3 regions of the Mesobacillus sp. ABV4_180 genome follow, and region 1 is predicted to be linked to each of the others. Evidence: predicted binding sites of a transcription regulator. Region 1 holds the regulator's gene; each other region holds the start of a gene.
The links. Region 1 encodes CtsR, which represses protease genes until heat stress. Its sites were predicted from a motif close to ATGGTCAATAAAGGTCAAACA; they were not measured.
Positions count from the first base shown of each region.

Region 2: a site for CtsR is predicted at 2,473-2,493, ahead of ACXAEA_RS16660 (ATP-dependent Clp protease ATP-binding subunit). Genes of this name have one in related genera too.
Region 3: a site for CtsR is predicted at 2,647-2,667, ahead of clpB (ATP-dependent chaperone ClpB). Genes of this name have one in related genera too.

Region 1 is NZ_JBSWTJ010000001.1:188,213-192,671, reverse strand. It holds rRNA gene ACXAEA_RS01075 (23S ribosomal RNA) at 1-498, shown strand, start outside; rRNA gene rrf (5S ribosomal RNA) at 599-714, shown strand; gene ACXAEA_RS01065 (CtsR family transcriptional regulator) at 1,301-1,762, shown strand; gene ACXAEA_RS01060 (UvrB/UvrC motif-containing protein) at 1,788-2,336, shown strand; gene ACXAEA_RS01055 (protein arginine kinase) at 2,339-3,421, shown strand; gene clpC (ATP-dependent protease ATP-binding subunit ClpC) at 3,426-4,459, shown strand, end outside.
Region 2 is NZ_JBSWTJ010000001.1:3,237,794-3,242,252, forward strand. It holds gene ACXAEA_RS16645 (lysostaphin resistance A-like protein) at 1-427, shown strand, start outside; gene ACXAEA_RS16650 (hypothetical protein) at 613-1,272, shown strand; gene ACXAEA_RS16655 (YkvI family membrane protein) at 1,320-2,363, opposite strand; gene ACXAEA_RS16660 (ATP-dependent Clp protease ATP-binding subunit) at 2,586-4,459, shown strand, end outside.
Region 3 is NZ_JBSWTJ010000001.1:3,411,159-3,415,617, reverse strand. It holds gene ACXAEA_RS17505 (carbamoyl phosphate synthase large subunit) at 1-284, shown strand, start outside; gene argF (ornithine carbamoyltransferase) at 281-1,237, shown strand; gene ACXAEA_RS17495 (undecaprenyl-diphosphate phosphatase) at 1,423-2,235, opposite strand; gene ACXAEA_RS17490 (YjzC family protein) at 2,388-2,567, shown strand; gene clpB (ATP-dependent chaperone ClpB) at 2,678-4,459, shown strand, end outside.

The sequences.
Region 1 (4,459 bases):
TCCGCATGGAAGGGCCATCGCTCAACGGATAAAAGCTACCCCGGGGATAACAGGCTTATCTCCCCCAAGAGTCCACATCGACGGGGAGGTTTGGCACCTCGATGTCGGCTCATCGCATCCTGGGGCTGTAGTCGGTCCCAAGGGTTGGGCTGTTCGCCCATTAAAGCGGTACGCGAGCTGGGTTCAGAACGTCGTGAGACAGTTCGGTCCCTATCCGTCGTGGGCGCAGGAAATTTGAGAGGAGCTGTCCTTAGTACGAGAGGACCGGGATGGACGCACCGCTGGTGTACCAGTTGTCTTGCCAAAGGCATCGCTGGGTAGCTATGTGCGGACGGGATAAGTGCTGAAAGCATCTAAGCATGAAGCCCCCCTCAAGATGAGATTTCCCATAGCGCAAGCTAGTAAGAACCCTGAAAGATGATCAGGTTGATAGGTCAGAGGTGGAAGCGCGGTGACGTGTGGAGCTGACTGATACTAATCGTTCGAGGACTTAACCAAATAGATCATTCGTTCTTCTTGAATTCTTCTTACACATTATCTAGTTTTGAGGGAATAAAGCTTTTTGCGAAGCAAAATAGCAAAACCTCAAACCAAATAGTCTGGTGGCGATGGCGAGAAGGTCACACCCGTTCCCATACCGAACACGGAAGTTAAGCTTCTCAGCGCCGATGGTAGTTGGGGGTTTCCCCCTGTGAGAGTAGGACGCCGCCGGGCACACGAAAGAACAGCTGTAATGGCTGTTCTTTTTTGTGTCTTTTTTTGCATTAGAAAAACGAAACCTCTTAAAAAGTACAGGAATATATTATTCTTTGCGCTATCTCAATTGAATCTCACTTTTTCTAACTAATCTCCCAACCAATAATCAAGAAAATGAAAATCACCATAAAAACGTCTCCATGCAAACAATCTTTTGGTTTCGTACTTTGCTTATATTGGCGATAAATGAAATATATCGACCAGATTTTGCATTATATCAGCGAAATTATAATTTTATCGACCACATTTTAAGATATATCGATCATAATTCCAGATATATCGACCACTTGCATCCAGGCACTAATCACCACATTCGCCCATATAATAAGTCATCCAGCCCAAATGAAAAAAATACCTAACATCAATTCATTAGAAGTTTCCACCTAAATTAAAATGGGTATAATAACCAACAACACCCCTAATTGTTATGTTTTGGCATACATAATTTTGGCGAAAATAATTCTGGATGCATTAATTGCATCGAAAAAAATTTTTTTGTATAATTAATGTCAAATATAGTCAAAGTCAGATAGGGGGAGGTTTAGTGAGGAATATATCGGACATCATTGAAAATTACCTCAAGCATGTTTTGGAAATGAGCGATAAGGAGATCGTTGAAATCAAGCGAAGTGAAATCGCCGATAAATTTCAATGCGTACCATCCCAGATCAACTATGTCATTAATACGAGGTTCACGATTGAACGAGGATATCTTGTTGAGAGCAAGCGGGGTGGCGGCGGTTATATCCGTATCATCAAAGTCCAGACTTATGACCATGCGCACCTGATTGATGATCTACTGTCTTTGATTCAAACACGGATTTCGCAAAGCAGCGCTGAAGATGTCATTTACCGCATTGTCGAGGAGGACGTTGTCACGGACAGGGAAGCGAAGATCATGCTTAGTGTACTTGACAGGTCAATCCTGTACATTGAACTTCCGCAGCGCGATGAGTTGCGTGCGAGGATGTTGAAGGCGATGCTGATGGCGTTGAAATTTAAATAAGCAAAGTAGATAAAGAGGTGAGGGCATGATCTGCCAAGAATGTAATCAAAGGCCGGCAACGCTGCACTTCACGAATTTTTCAAACGGCGAAAAAATGGAAATGCATTTGTGTGAAAAATGCGCACAAGAAAAAGGCGACATGTTTATGATGAACAACGGACCTGGTTTTTCGATCAATAGCTTGCTTGCCGGATTGTTGAATATGGAATCTGCTTTTCCGGAGCAGAAAAAGGAAGCTTTACAAACTGAACAGGTCCTTCAATGCCCGCAGTGTTCCATGACGTTTCCACAGTTTGTGAAAGTAGGAAGGTTTGGCTGTGCAACTTGCTATGATGCATTCCGCGGCCAGTTGAATCCCATTGTAAGGAGGCTCCATAGCGGTAATTTCACGCATATTGGAAAGATTCCTAAGAGAATTGGCGGAGATCTTCAATTAAGGAAGACGATTGATGATTTAAAGCAAACTCTGAGAAGTTTAATTTCCCAGGAGGAGTTTGAGAAGGCTGCAGAGACCAGGGACCAGATCAGGGGACTGGAAAAGAAATTATCAGAGAAGCAAGAGGGAGGGGAGTAGCCTTGTCATTGGAGAAGTTCATCAGTCAGGCTGTAAGCTCCTGGATGAGTGATGATGGTCCTGATTCTGATATCGTCCTCAGCTCTCGCATCCGGTTCGCACGGAATCTGGATGAATATAATTTTCCGACTCTGTTCACAAATGGAGAGGCTGAGGCTGTCATTGGCACGATTATGGAGCGTGCCGAAAACACATCCATACCTAAATTTGGGCAGCTGGAACTGATAAAGATGGATGAAATCCCGCCACTGCAAAAACGGGTACTTGTTGAGAAACATTTAATAAGTCCCAATCTAGCTGAAAACTCGATCCATGGCGCAGTCCTTTTAACTGATAATGAAGAGATCAGCATCATGATCAATGAGGAGGACCATGTCAGGATACAATGCTTGTTCCCGGGATTCCAGCTCAGTGAAGCTTTGAAGGCTGCCAATGAAATTGATGACTGGCTTGAGGAATATGTCAATTATGCGTTTGATGAGAAGTTCGGCTATTTGACCAGCTGTCCCACGAATGCAGGAACGGGGTTACGGGCATCGGTGATGATGCACCTCCCCGGACTCGTACTGACACAGCAGATGAACCGGATTGTGCCAGCGATTAACCAGCTTGGTTTAGTGGTAAGAGGGATATACGGCGAAGGCAGTGAGGCACTCGGTAATATTTTTCAAATATCCAACCAGATAACGCTTGGCAAATCAGAAGAGGATATTGTTGAAGATTTGAAGAGTGTAGTAAACCAGATAATATCTCAGGAAAGGTCAGCTCGTGAAGCATTAGCGAAGACTTCGAACATACAATTAGAAGACAGAGTGTTTCGTTCATACGGAATACTTGCCAACAGCAGGATCATCGAGACGAAAGAAGCTGCGCGTTGTTTGTCCGATCTAAGACTTGGGATAGATATGGGTTTTATAAAAGATATTTCAAAATCAATATTGAATGAACTGATGATTTTAACTCAACCAGGTTTTTTGCAGCAGTATGCGGGCGGACCGCTAAGGCCGAATGAGAGGGATATCCGCAGAGCTGCTTTTATAAGAGAACGATTGAACATGGAATCAAAAGAAGAGTCAGGAGGATGATCTTATGATGTTTGGACGATTTACAGAGAGAGCACAAAAAGTATTGGCACTCGCACAGGAAGAGGCGATCCGCCTCGGACATAACAATATCGGTACAGAACACATCTTACTTGGCCTTGTACGTGAAGGAGAAGGCATTGCAGCGAAGGCACTATACGGTTTGGGACTGGGAGCAGAGAAAATCCAGAAGGAAGTGGAGAACCTGATTGGCCGCGGCCAGGAAACGTCCCAGACAATCCATTATACGCCAAGGGCAAAAAAGGTCATCGAGCTTTCCATGGATGAAGCGAGGAAATTGGGCCACTCTTATGTGGGCACAGAACATATCCTTCTTGGCTTGATCCGTGAGGGTGAGGGCGTAGCTGCAAGAGTCCTTAACAACCTTGGAGTCAGCCTGAACAAAGCACGCCAGCAGGTTCTGCAGCTTTTAGGAAGCAATGAAACTTCAGGACATCAAGGAGGCGGTGCGGCCAATGCTAATACTCCGACACTTGATAGCCTTGCAAGGGACCTGACGGCAATTGCAAGGGAAGGAAGCCTTGATCCGGTCATCGGCCGCAGCAAGGAAATCCAGCGTGTGATTGAAGTACTTAGCCGCCGCACAAAGAACAACCCAGTATTGATCGGGGAGCCTGGTGTTGGTAAAACGGCGATTGCTGAAGGATTGGCACAGCAGATCGTGAATAATGAAGTACCGGAAATCCTTCGGGATAAACGTGTCATGACGCTTGATATGGGAACAGTTGTTGCGGGTACCAAATACCGCGGTGAATTTGAGGACCGGCTGAAAAAGGTAATGGATGAAATTCGCCAGGCAGGAAATATCATTCTTTTCATCGATGAGCTTCATACATTGATTGGTGCAGGTGGAGCTGAGGGTGCGATTGACGCTTCCAATATCCTGAAGCCGTCACTTGCCCGCGGAGAGCTTCAATGTATCGGGGCAACAACATTGGATGAGTATCGCAAATACATTGAGAAAGATGCTGCATTAGAAAGGCGCTTCCAGCCGATTACAGTGGATGAGCCGACTGCAGA
Region 2 (4,459 bases), 3.0 Mb from region 1:
AACAATTGGGACTGTAGCCGGTCTTGGCTTATTTGGTCTTTTCTGGATTGGAAGTAATTTGATTGATGCATTGAACCTTCCATTTTCAAACCAAATCTCGCGCCTTTATGGCAGATTCTCACCTGAGTTATTTTGGCATTACATTGTTCTGGTTCTGGTCATCGCTCCTGGCGAAGAAATCTTTTGGAGAGGTTTTATCCAAAAACGCCTTGGAAAGTACTTTGGTTTGAAGACAACAATCGGGCTATCCGTACTTTTATATGCTTCCGTCCACCTATATTCCGGGGAAATTATTCTTGTGATCGCAGCTATAATTGCTGGACTGGCATGGAGTATTTTATATGCCTGGAAACGGAGCCTGCCACTCGTCATTGTATCGCATATCGTTTTTGATCTATTATTATTTGTTTTTCTGCCTCTCCGATGAATGCAGAAAAGCATATCCACTGATAAAATGACCCTATTGTCCCTGGCAATGGGTCATTTTCATTATTGCCCGATATACTTGTCCATGATATCTTTTAGTTTATATGACAGGATTTGTAACTTTCATTCGAATCTTGCGTCTAAAAAAGTAGAACACACCATTCGAGATAACAGGGGGCAAAATATATGAGAAAATTATTAACGCCATTCACGGTAATCAGCTTATCAGCAATCCTTATTGCGGGCTGCGGCTCTGCAGAACAATCAGAGTCAGCTGATAAAGCACCTGCTTCACAGCCAGCATCAGCACCGAAAAAAAATGAAAATGAAACGGCAGGCCAGAAGTCTGAAGAACAGAAAAACGAAGAAGGCCTGATCCGCATCATGGAACAAAATCTTTCTTACACAGTTAACGGCGAACAAAAGGAACAAACTGCATTCTTAAAATACAATGACAACCAAAACTATTCTATGTATGTTTTGCCGGATTATGAGCTGACTGCTGAGGAACCAAACAAAGATGTTTTATTATGGTCTGAAGACGACAGCGTATTTATGCGAATCGAATTGCTGCCTGCTGATGCCGAATGGACATTGGTTGAAGAGAATTCCAAAGCACAACTGTCCGCTGTAGGACCAGAAGTCACAGAAGCAGAAACGCCTGAAGACCCATTCTTTGAAAATGCATGGGCAATGGAGACCAAAAATGGTTCAGACATCGTAACATCCTACTTAATTAAAAATGAGGATCAGCCTCTGAAACTGACCCTTTTCACAAAAGACAATGCAGACCACCGCCAGGCATTCATCGAAATGGCTAAATCAATAATGGCAGAAAAAAAATAACACAAAAAAGAAGGGTAATCTCCCTTCTTTTTTTATATCTCAATTCTTCATTTTTTAAGGTTTACTGGCTTCATCCATAAAAGGACAATAAAAATCAAACTGATGTAACCAAAGACAGGATACAAAATTGAAAGCAATGTTCCGTAATGGATTTGGCTGATGAAATAGCAAATCAAGAATAAAAATGAAACGATGAGTAAGCTTGGCAGCTTGATGTATTTTTGAATTTGCCTTTCCAAACCAAAGATATTCCCGATTACCGAAGTGAAAATCTCTCCATACACAATTAAAACAAAGATCCAATAAAGTCCTGCAATCAATTGTTTCATGATCACCGCCATCGGGATCTCGAACGTTTCAAACCCTGGAAGCATGATCAAAGTTAGATGGCTTGAAATCAAAATTAGTGTCAGGGCTATTCCTCCGATAATCCCTCCCCATTTTACCGTATTATCGTCCTTGATTTCTGCAGCCACTGGCACCAGTACAGCCTGAGCAAGGGACAAGTTCAGCGCGGTGTAAGAGAATGGAGCAACGACTGATTTCCACCCGTCATCAGCATGCGGTATAAATACCACTTGTTCAATGAAACCAGGCAATTTAGCAGAAAGAAAAAAAAGGATCATGCTGAAAAGAATCATCATTGGAACCACAAATGTATTGACCGCAAAAACACCTTTCAAGCCAACAAACATGACAGCCAGTGACAGCGCTATTGTAATAAAGATTCCCAATGATTTCGTCAGCCCAAGCTGCTCTTCAAAGACGGCACCTGCGCCTGACAGCATAACCGCACAGACCCCTAGAAGCATGACCAGCATGACAACATTGATAATCCTCCCAAAAAACTTCCCAAATAAATGCTCATTCATTTCCTCATATGAACGTGCACCGATTGCAGCAGCAATCCTCATCAGTTTTGAACCCATGTATATAAGCATATAACCGCTCATGAATATTCCTACCAAACCAAATATGCCAAAGCGGGAAAAAAATTCGACGATCTCCCTCCCTGTCGCAAAGCCGGCACCTACTACAGTGCCTACATATACTGCAGCGATTTGAAAGGCAGCACCCCAGTTTGTCTTCAAAGCATTCCCCTCCCTTCTTTCCAATATATGTGGATGCAGACAAACCATGACGAGCTTTTTTTAAATGATCAATCACATTTTGTAAAAATTACCACAATCAAAGCGATTGAAAGTCAAAGAAGGTCAAAGTATAATAAAACTACATTGATCAAAGATAGTCAAAGTCAAATAGATTATTCTCTGATCAGATTCCTAAATAGAAATTTTGAAGGAGGAACTTAAATGCTTTGTCAAAATTGCCATGAGAAACACGCTAATATTCAATTAAAAATAACCCTGAACGGTAATCAGAAGCATTTAATGCTCTGTGATGTTTGCTACAAAAAAGAGAAAGAAAAGATAGGTGCTTCCTTTGGCAGCCCGATGTCCGGATTCGGCGGACATGGCGGCTCACCATTCGATGATATGTTCAAAATCCCAAGAGATCTGAATCATCAAATCCCTGAACCAAAACCGGCTGCAACAGCTAAAACTACGGGGGGCGGAAATGGTTTTATTGACCAATACGGAAGAAACCTCACGCAAATCGCCAGGACGGGTTTGATTGACCCTGTGATTGGACGTGACGAAGAAGTTAAGCGCGTAATCGAAATCTTAAATAGAAGAAATAAAAACAATCCTGTTCTCATTGGTGAACCCGGCGTTGGTAAAACGGCGATTGCCGAAGGACTTGCGCTGAAGATTGTCGAAGGCTCTGTACCGAATAAGCTGAAGAACAAAGAAGTATATTTATTAGATATCGCATCAATGCTGTCAAACACAGGTATACGCGGCCAATTCGAGGAAAGAATGAAACAGCTGATTTCAGAATTACAGGCTCGAAAAAATATCATTCTTTTCATTGATGAAATTCACCAGCTTGTTGGTGCAGGCTCTGCTGAAGGTTCGATGGATGCAGGGAATATTTTAAAGCCAGCTCTAGCCCGCGGTGAGCTTCAGGTTGTTGGTGCGACGACGTTGAAGGAATACCGCCAGATTGAAAAGGATGCGGCACTCGAGAGACGCTTTCAGCCTGTCCATGTACTTGAACCAACTGTGCAAGAAGCAATCGAAATTCTGAAAGGAATTCAGACCAAATACGAAGAATTCCATCAGGTTCTTTTTACGGAAGATACAATCAAGGCATGTGTGCAATTATCACACCGCTATATCCAGGACCGCTTCCTTCCTGACAAGGCAATCGACCTTATGGATGAAGCCGGATCCAAACTCAACCTGGTTACTGAATACTCAAATAATAACGATGCCGAGAACCGGCTTGCTGAGATTGCAATGGAAAAGGAAGAAGCATTGAAAAAAGAAGATTATGAAAGGGCTGCTAAGCTTCGTGATGAAGAAGCGAAGCTTGAAAAAGCTCTGGAGAATAACACCAGTTCAGAACGTCCTGTTGTTACCATCCAGCATATCCAGGAAATCATTGAACAGAAGACGGGTATTCCTGTAGGCAAACTTCAGGAAGAAGAACAGGAAAAGATGAAAAACCTTGCAGCAAACCTGAACAGCAAGGTAATCGGTCAGAAAGATGCCGTGCAAAAAGTTTCCAAAGCGATTCGCCGCAGCCGTGCAGGCCTGAAAACCAAGAACCGCCCAATAGGTTCCTTCCTGTTCGTCGGCCCAACAGGTGTCGGTAAAACCGAAATGACGAAGACATTGGCTGAGGAACTGTTTGGATCCAAAGATGCAATGGTCCGCCTGGATATGAGCGAATATATGGAAAAACACAGCGTCTCCAAGCTGATCGGTTCACCTCCGGGATACGTCGGCCACGATGAAGCTGGCCAGCTGACGGAAAAAATCCGCCGCAATCCATACAGCATCATCCTGCTTGACGAAATTGAAAAAGCTCATCCAGATGTACAGCACATGTTCCTGCAAATCCTTGAAGATGGCCGCCTGACGGACAGCCAGGGCCGCACTGTAAGTTTTAAGGAGACGGTCATCATCATGACAAGCAACGCAGGCGTAGGTCACAAGTCCATCAAGGTAGGATTTGGGCAGAACACTGCTGTCAATGAATCAAGTATTCTTGATTCTCTGGGAGGGTTCTTCAAGCCAGAATTCCTGAACCGTTTTGATAGCATCATCGAGTTCAAATC
Region 3 (4,459 bases), 3.2 Mb from region 1:
CTGACAAAAAAGCTCTATTGGAAGTGGGAAACCACGCCCTGGCTTTAACGCTGATGGATAACGAACATCTCACTGACCACCAACAGATCGCTGCCCTTTATTGTCCTGGTAATTCAGAAAGGGACATTGCATTAAGAGAATGGGCAGTCAAGAATCGAAAGATTGTTTTAACTCAAAAAGAAACCTTATACGCCCTTTTAGAAAGCAATTCTATAGAATCTTGGAATGTTAAGTCTTTGGGAGAATGGCTGACAGAAAAAAGTGAGGAAGTGATTGCGAAATGAATGCACTGCAGCAGCTGGACATTGATTTAAAAGGGAAGGATTTATTAACACTCGCCGATTTAGAGAAAAATGAGATTATGGCATTGCTGAATAAAGCGGTAATCCGGAAGGAAAAGACTCTAAAGAAACAATTTGACCAGCCGTTAAAGGGGAAAATTCTTGGGATGATTTTCGATAAATCTTCGACTCGTACAAGGGTTTCCTTCGAGGTTGGCATGATCCAGCTGGGAGGAAGCGCATTATATTTAAATGGCAATGATCTTCAGTTGGGGCGCGGTGAATCGGTTTGCGATACAGCACATGTCCTTTCAGAATACCTTGATGGCATCATGATCAGAACATTTTCGCATAAATCTGTTGAGGAACTGGCAGATCATGCTGGCATACCGGTCATAAACGGACTGACCGATTTATATCACCCATGCCAGGCTCTGGCGGATTTAATGACGATCTATGAAAAGAAGGGCAAGCTGGAAGGATTGAAACTCGCGTACATCGGAGATGGCAACAATGTCGCTCATTCATTGATGATTGCCTGTACAAAAATGGGAATGGATGTCTCGATTGCTTGTCCAAAGGATTATTCCCCGGATGCAGAAATAACTGCTCTTTGCGAAGGTTTTGCATTAGAGAGCGGGGCAAAGCTCGTCATTACAGATTCACCATTCGAAGCTGTGGATTCAGCGGATGTGATCTACACAGATGTCTGGACCAGCATGGGACAGGAAAATGAAAACGAGCAAAGGCTGAAGGATTTTTGTGATTATCAGGTAAATGAAGATTTGCTAAAGGGAGCTAAAGACGATTATCTATTTATGCACTGCCTCCCAGCGCACCGTGGGGAGGAAGTAACAGCAGAAGTGATTGACGGGCAGCACTCAGTCGTCTTCGAGCAGGCAGGAAATCGGCTCCACGCCCAAAAAGCATTACTGGTGGAGATTTTAAAAGATTAAGTCATGTGGGTTAGAGTCGAGGATTAGATGATGGCGTAAGAAAGTTAGTTCTATAAGACCGTTTGAAGGTCGTAGGCTAAAGAAGGTCACATAGAAAAATTCTATAAGCCCACATTGAGCTCACATGCTTAAAAACGTCACATAGAACAAACCCCGGCTACAAAAATAGCCGGGGTTCGCCATGTTTAAGAAAAAAGTATGACCAGCGGGCCGACGATAAAGCAATAAATCGCAAAATACTTCAGGTTTCCGCGGGCCATGATATTCATGAACCATTTTAAAGAGATATATGAAGCAATAAGAGAAGCGAAAAACGCAAACGTATACGGGATAGCTAAATCATCAAGGTAGGGATCATTCAATATGTCTGAAAATCCAAGAATCATTCCGCCAACACTTACAGGTATATAAAGAAGGAAAGAATATTTTAGTGCTGTTTCCTGTTTCATTCCTAGCCCCATGGCAGCGACAATTGTTGCTCCTGAGCGGCTTATCCCTGGTATCAATGCGACTGCCTGTGCAAGGCCTACAATGATTGCATCCCTAAAGCGTATATCTCCGTCATTTTTGCGGCCGCGCATATTGCGGATCATCCAAAGCGCAATACCGGTAATTAGTAATGTAATACCAACCGTTTGGATGGACGCCAGGTTGTCCTCGACGAAATCGCCAAATAATATCCCGATCACACCGGCTGGAATCGTGCCGACAATCAAATAAAGGATGAACATGAAATCTGACTTTGCTTCAGGATCTTTGTTTTTAAGATATGCAATCCCATTAACGATTAACCGGATGATATCATCACGATAAATCAACAATACGGCGAATAACGACGCTGTGTTCACCAATAGCGCAAAGCTCATTCCTTCGATTTGCAACCCGAAAAAATGCTCAGCTATCTCCAGATGTCCGCTCGAAGATACCGGAATCGGTTCAGTGATTCCCTGAAACAGCCCTAAAAATATGTATTTGATCAAGTCATAAAAGTTGTCCATATCGTATTAAAGATCCTCCCCCTCAGTATTGAATCCATACCAACTAATTTAACGTAAATGGCTTTTTATTGGAAGGATAAATTAAACATTAATACTTTGATTAAATCCGCAAATAATAAAATAGCCGAATTACTTATGAAGGAGGAATTCTAATGGGTCAGAGTCATCAGTTCCGTCCTGGGCAAAAAGCTCCCAATAATGGTATTTACATTGAAATTGGTGAAACAGGAAGCAATGTTAACAACCCGCAAAAAATAAAGCTGAAAGCAGGAGACCGTTTTCCGGAAACCTCAAACCACAATCGCCACTGGACTTACATGCCAAAACCTTAACAAACAAAATTATTTGCAAAGAAAGCCATCCAGTGCGGATGGCTTTACTTATTGGGAATTTTTATTATAATATTAATTAAAGGTCAAAAAAGGTCAAAGGAGTGGTTGGGTTGGATTTGAATAAAATGACGGAAAGCTTGCAGAAGGCATTTGTTTCGGCCCAGACCATGGCTGTACAGCATAATCATCAGGAAGTAGACGATTTGCATCTGTTTATTGCCTTGCTTGAGCAAGAAAGCAGCCTGGTGGGCACTTTGCTATCTGGCATGGGAATCAATCCCGGGCAAATTAGTGAAGAATTAAATAAAGCATTATCCAAAAAGCCGCAGGTAATAGGAAGCGGCGTGGAGCATGGTAAATTATATATTACATCTGCATTGCAAAAGGTTTTGGCACAGGCAGAAAAGGAAATGAAACAGTTTGATGATGAATTTCTGTCAGTTGAACATGTTTTGCTTGCTGCATTTGACACGGCTTCCTCTGAAACGGGAGCTGCATTGAAAAGATTCGGTTTATCGAGGAAAACAATGTTAGCAAGAATCATGGAAGTTAGGGGGAACCAGAGAGTGACTTCACAAAACCCGGAAGCAACATATGAGGTATTAAAGAAATATGGTCGTGATCTTGTAGAGGAAGTACGTGCCGGCAAGGTTGATCCGGTCATTGGCAGGGACAGTGAAATCCGGAATGTGGTCCGTATCCTTTCAAGGAAGACAAAAAATAATCCAGTATTGATTGGAGAGCCTGGAGTAGGTAAGACTGCAATCGTTGAAGGCCTTGCACAGAGGATCGTGCGCAAGGATGTCCCTGAAGGCCTTAAGGATAAAACCATCTTCGCCCTGGATATGAGTGCATTGATCGCCGGTGCCAAGTTCCGCGGAGAATTTGAAGAGAGATTGAAGGCAGTTTTAAATGAAGTAAAGAAAAGTGATGGTAAAATCCTTCTGTTTATAGATGAGCTTCATACGATTGTCGGTGCAGGGAAAACAGAAGGGGCAATGGATGCCGGCAATATGCTGAAGCCTATGCTCGCTCGCGGTGAACTCCACTGCATAGGTGCAACAACATTGGACGAGCACAGAAAGTACATTGAAAAAGATCCTGCACTTGAGCGCCGATTCCAGCAAGTATTGGTACAGGAGCCTGATGTCGAGGACACTGTTTCGATTTTAAGAGGATTGAAGGAAAGATTTGAAATCCACCACGGCGTCAATATCCACGACCGGGCGCTGGTAGCTGCTGCCACTCTGTCCGATCGCTATATTACGGATCGATTCCTTCCTGACAAGGCAATTGACCTTGTGGATGAGGCATGCGCGATGATCCGTACCGAAATTGATTCTATGCCTTCGGAGCTTGATGAAGTAACAAGAAGAGTGATGCAGCTCGAAATCGAGGAAGCTGCGCTCACGAAAGAAAAAGATGATGCCAGCCGCCATCGCCTGGAAACACTTCGCAAGGAGCTTGTGAACCTTAGGGAAACGGCGAATGAAATGAAGGCTAGATGGTATAAGGAAAAAGAAGGAATACAAAAGGTCCAGGAAAAACGCGAATTGCTGGAAAAACTTCGCCGGGAATTGGAAAAGGCTGAAAATGATTATGATTTAAACAAAGCAGCTGAACTTAGGCATGGACGCATTCCTTCCCTGGAAAAAGAACTGAAGGAACTAGAAACGGAAGTAAGTGACAATGCTGGTGAAAGACTTCTCCGTGAAGAAGTAACAGAGGAAGAGATTGCATCGATTGTTTCACGCTGGACTGGCATCCCTGTCATGAAGCTCGTCGAAGGAGAAAGGGAAAAGCTCCTCAAGTTGGAAAGTATCCTACATGAACGAGTCGTTGGTCAGGAGGAAGCAGTATCGCTTGTGTCAGATGCTGTCCTCAGGGCGAGA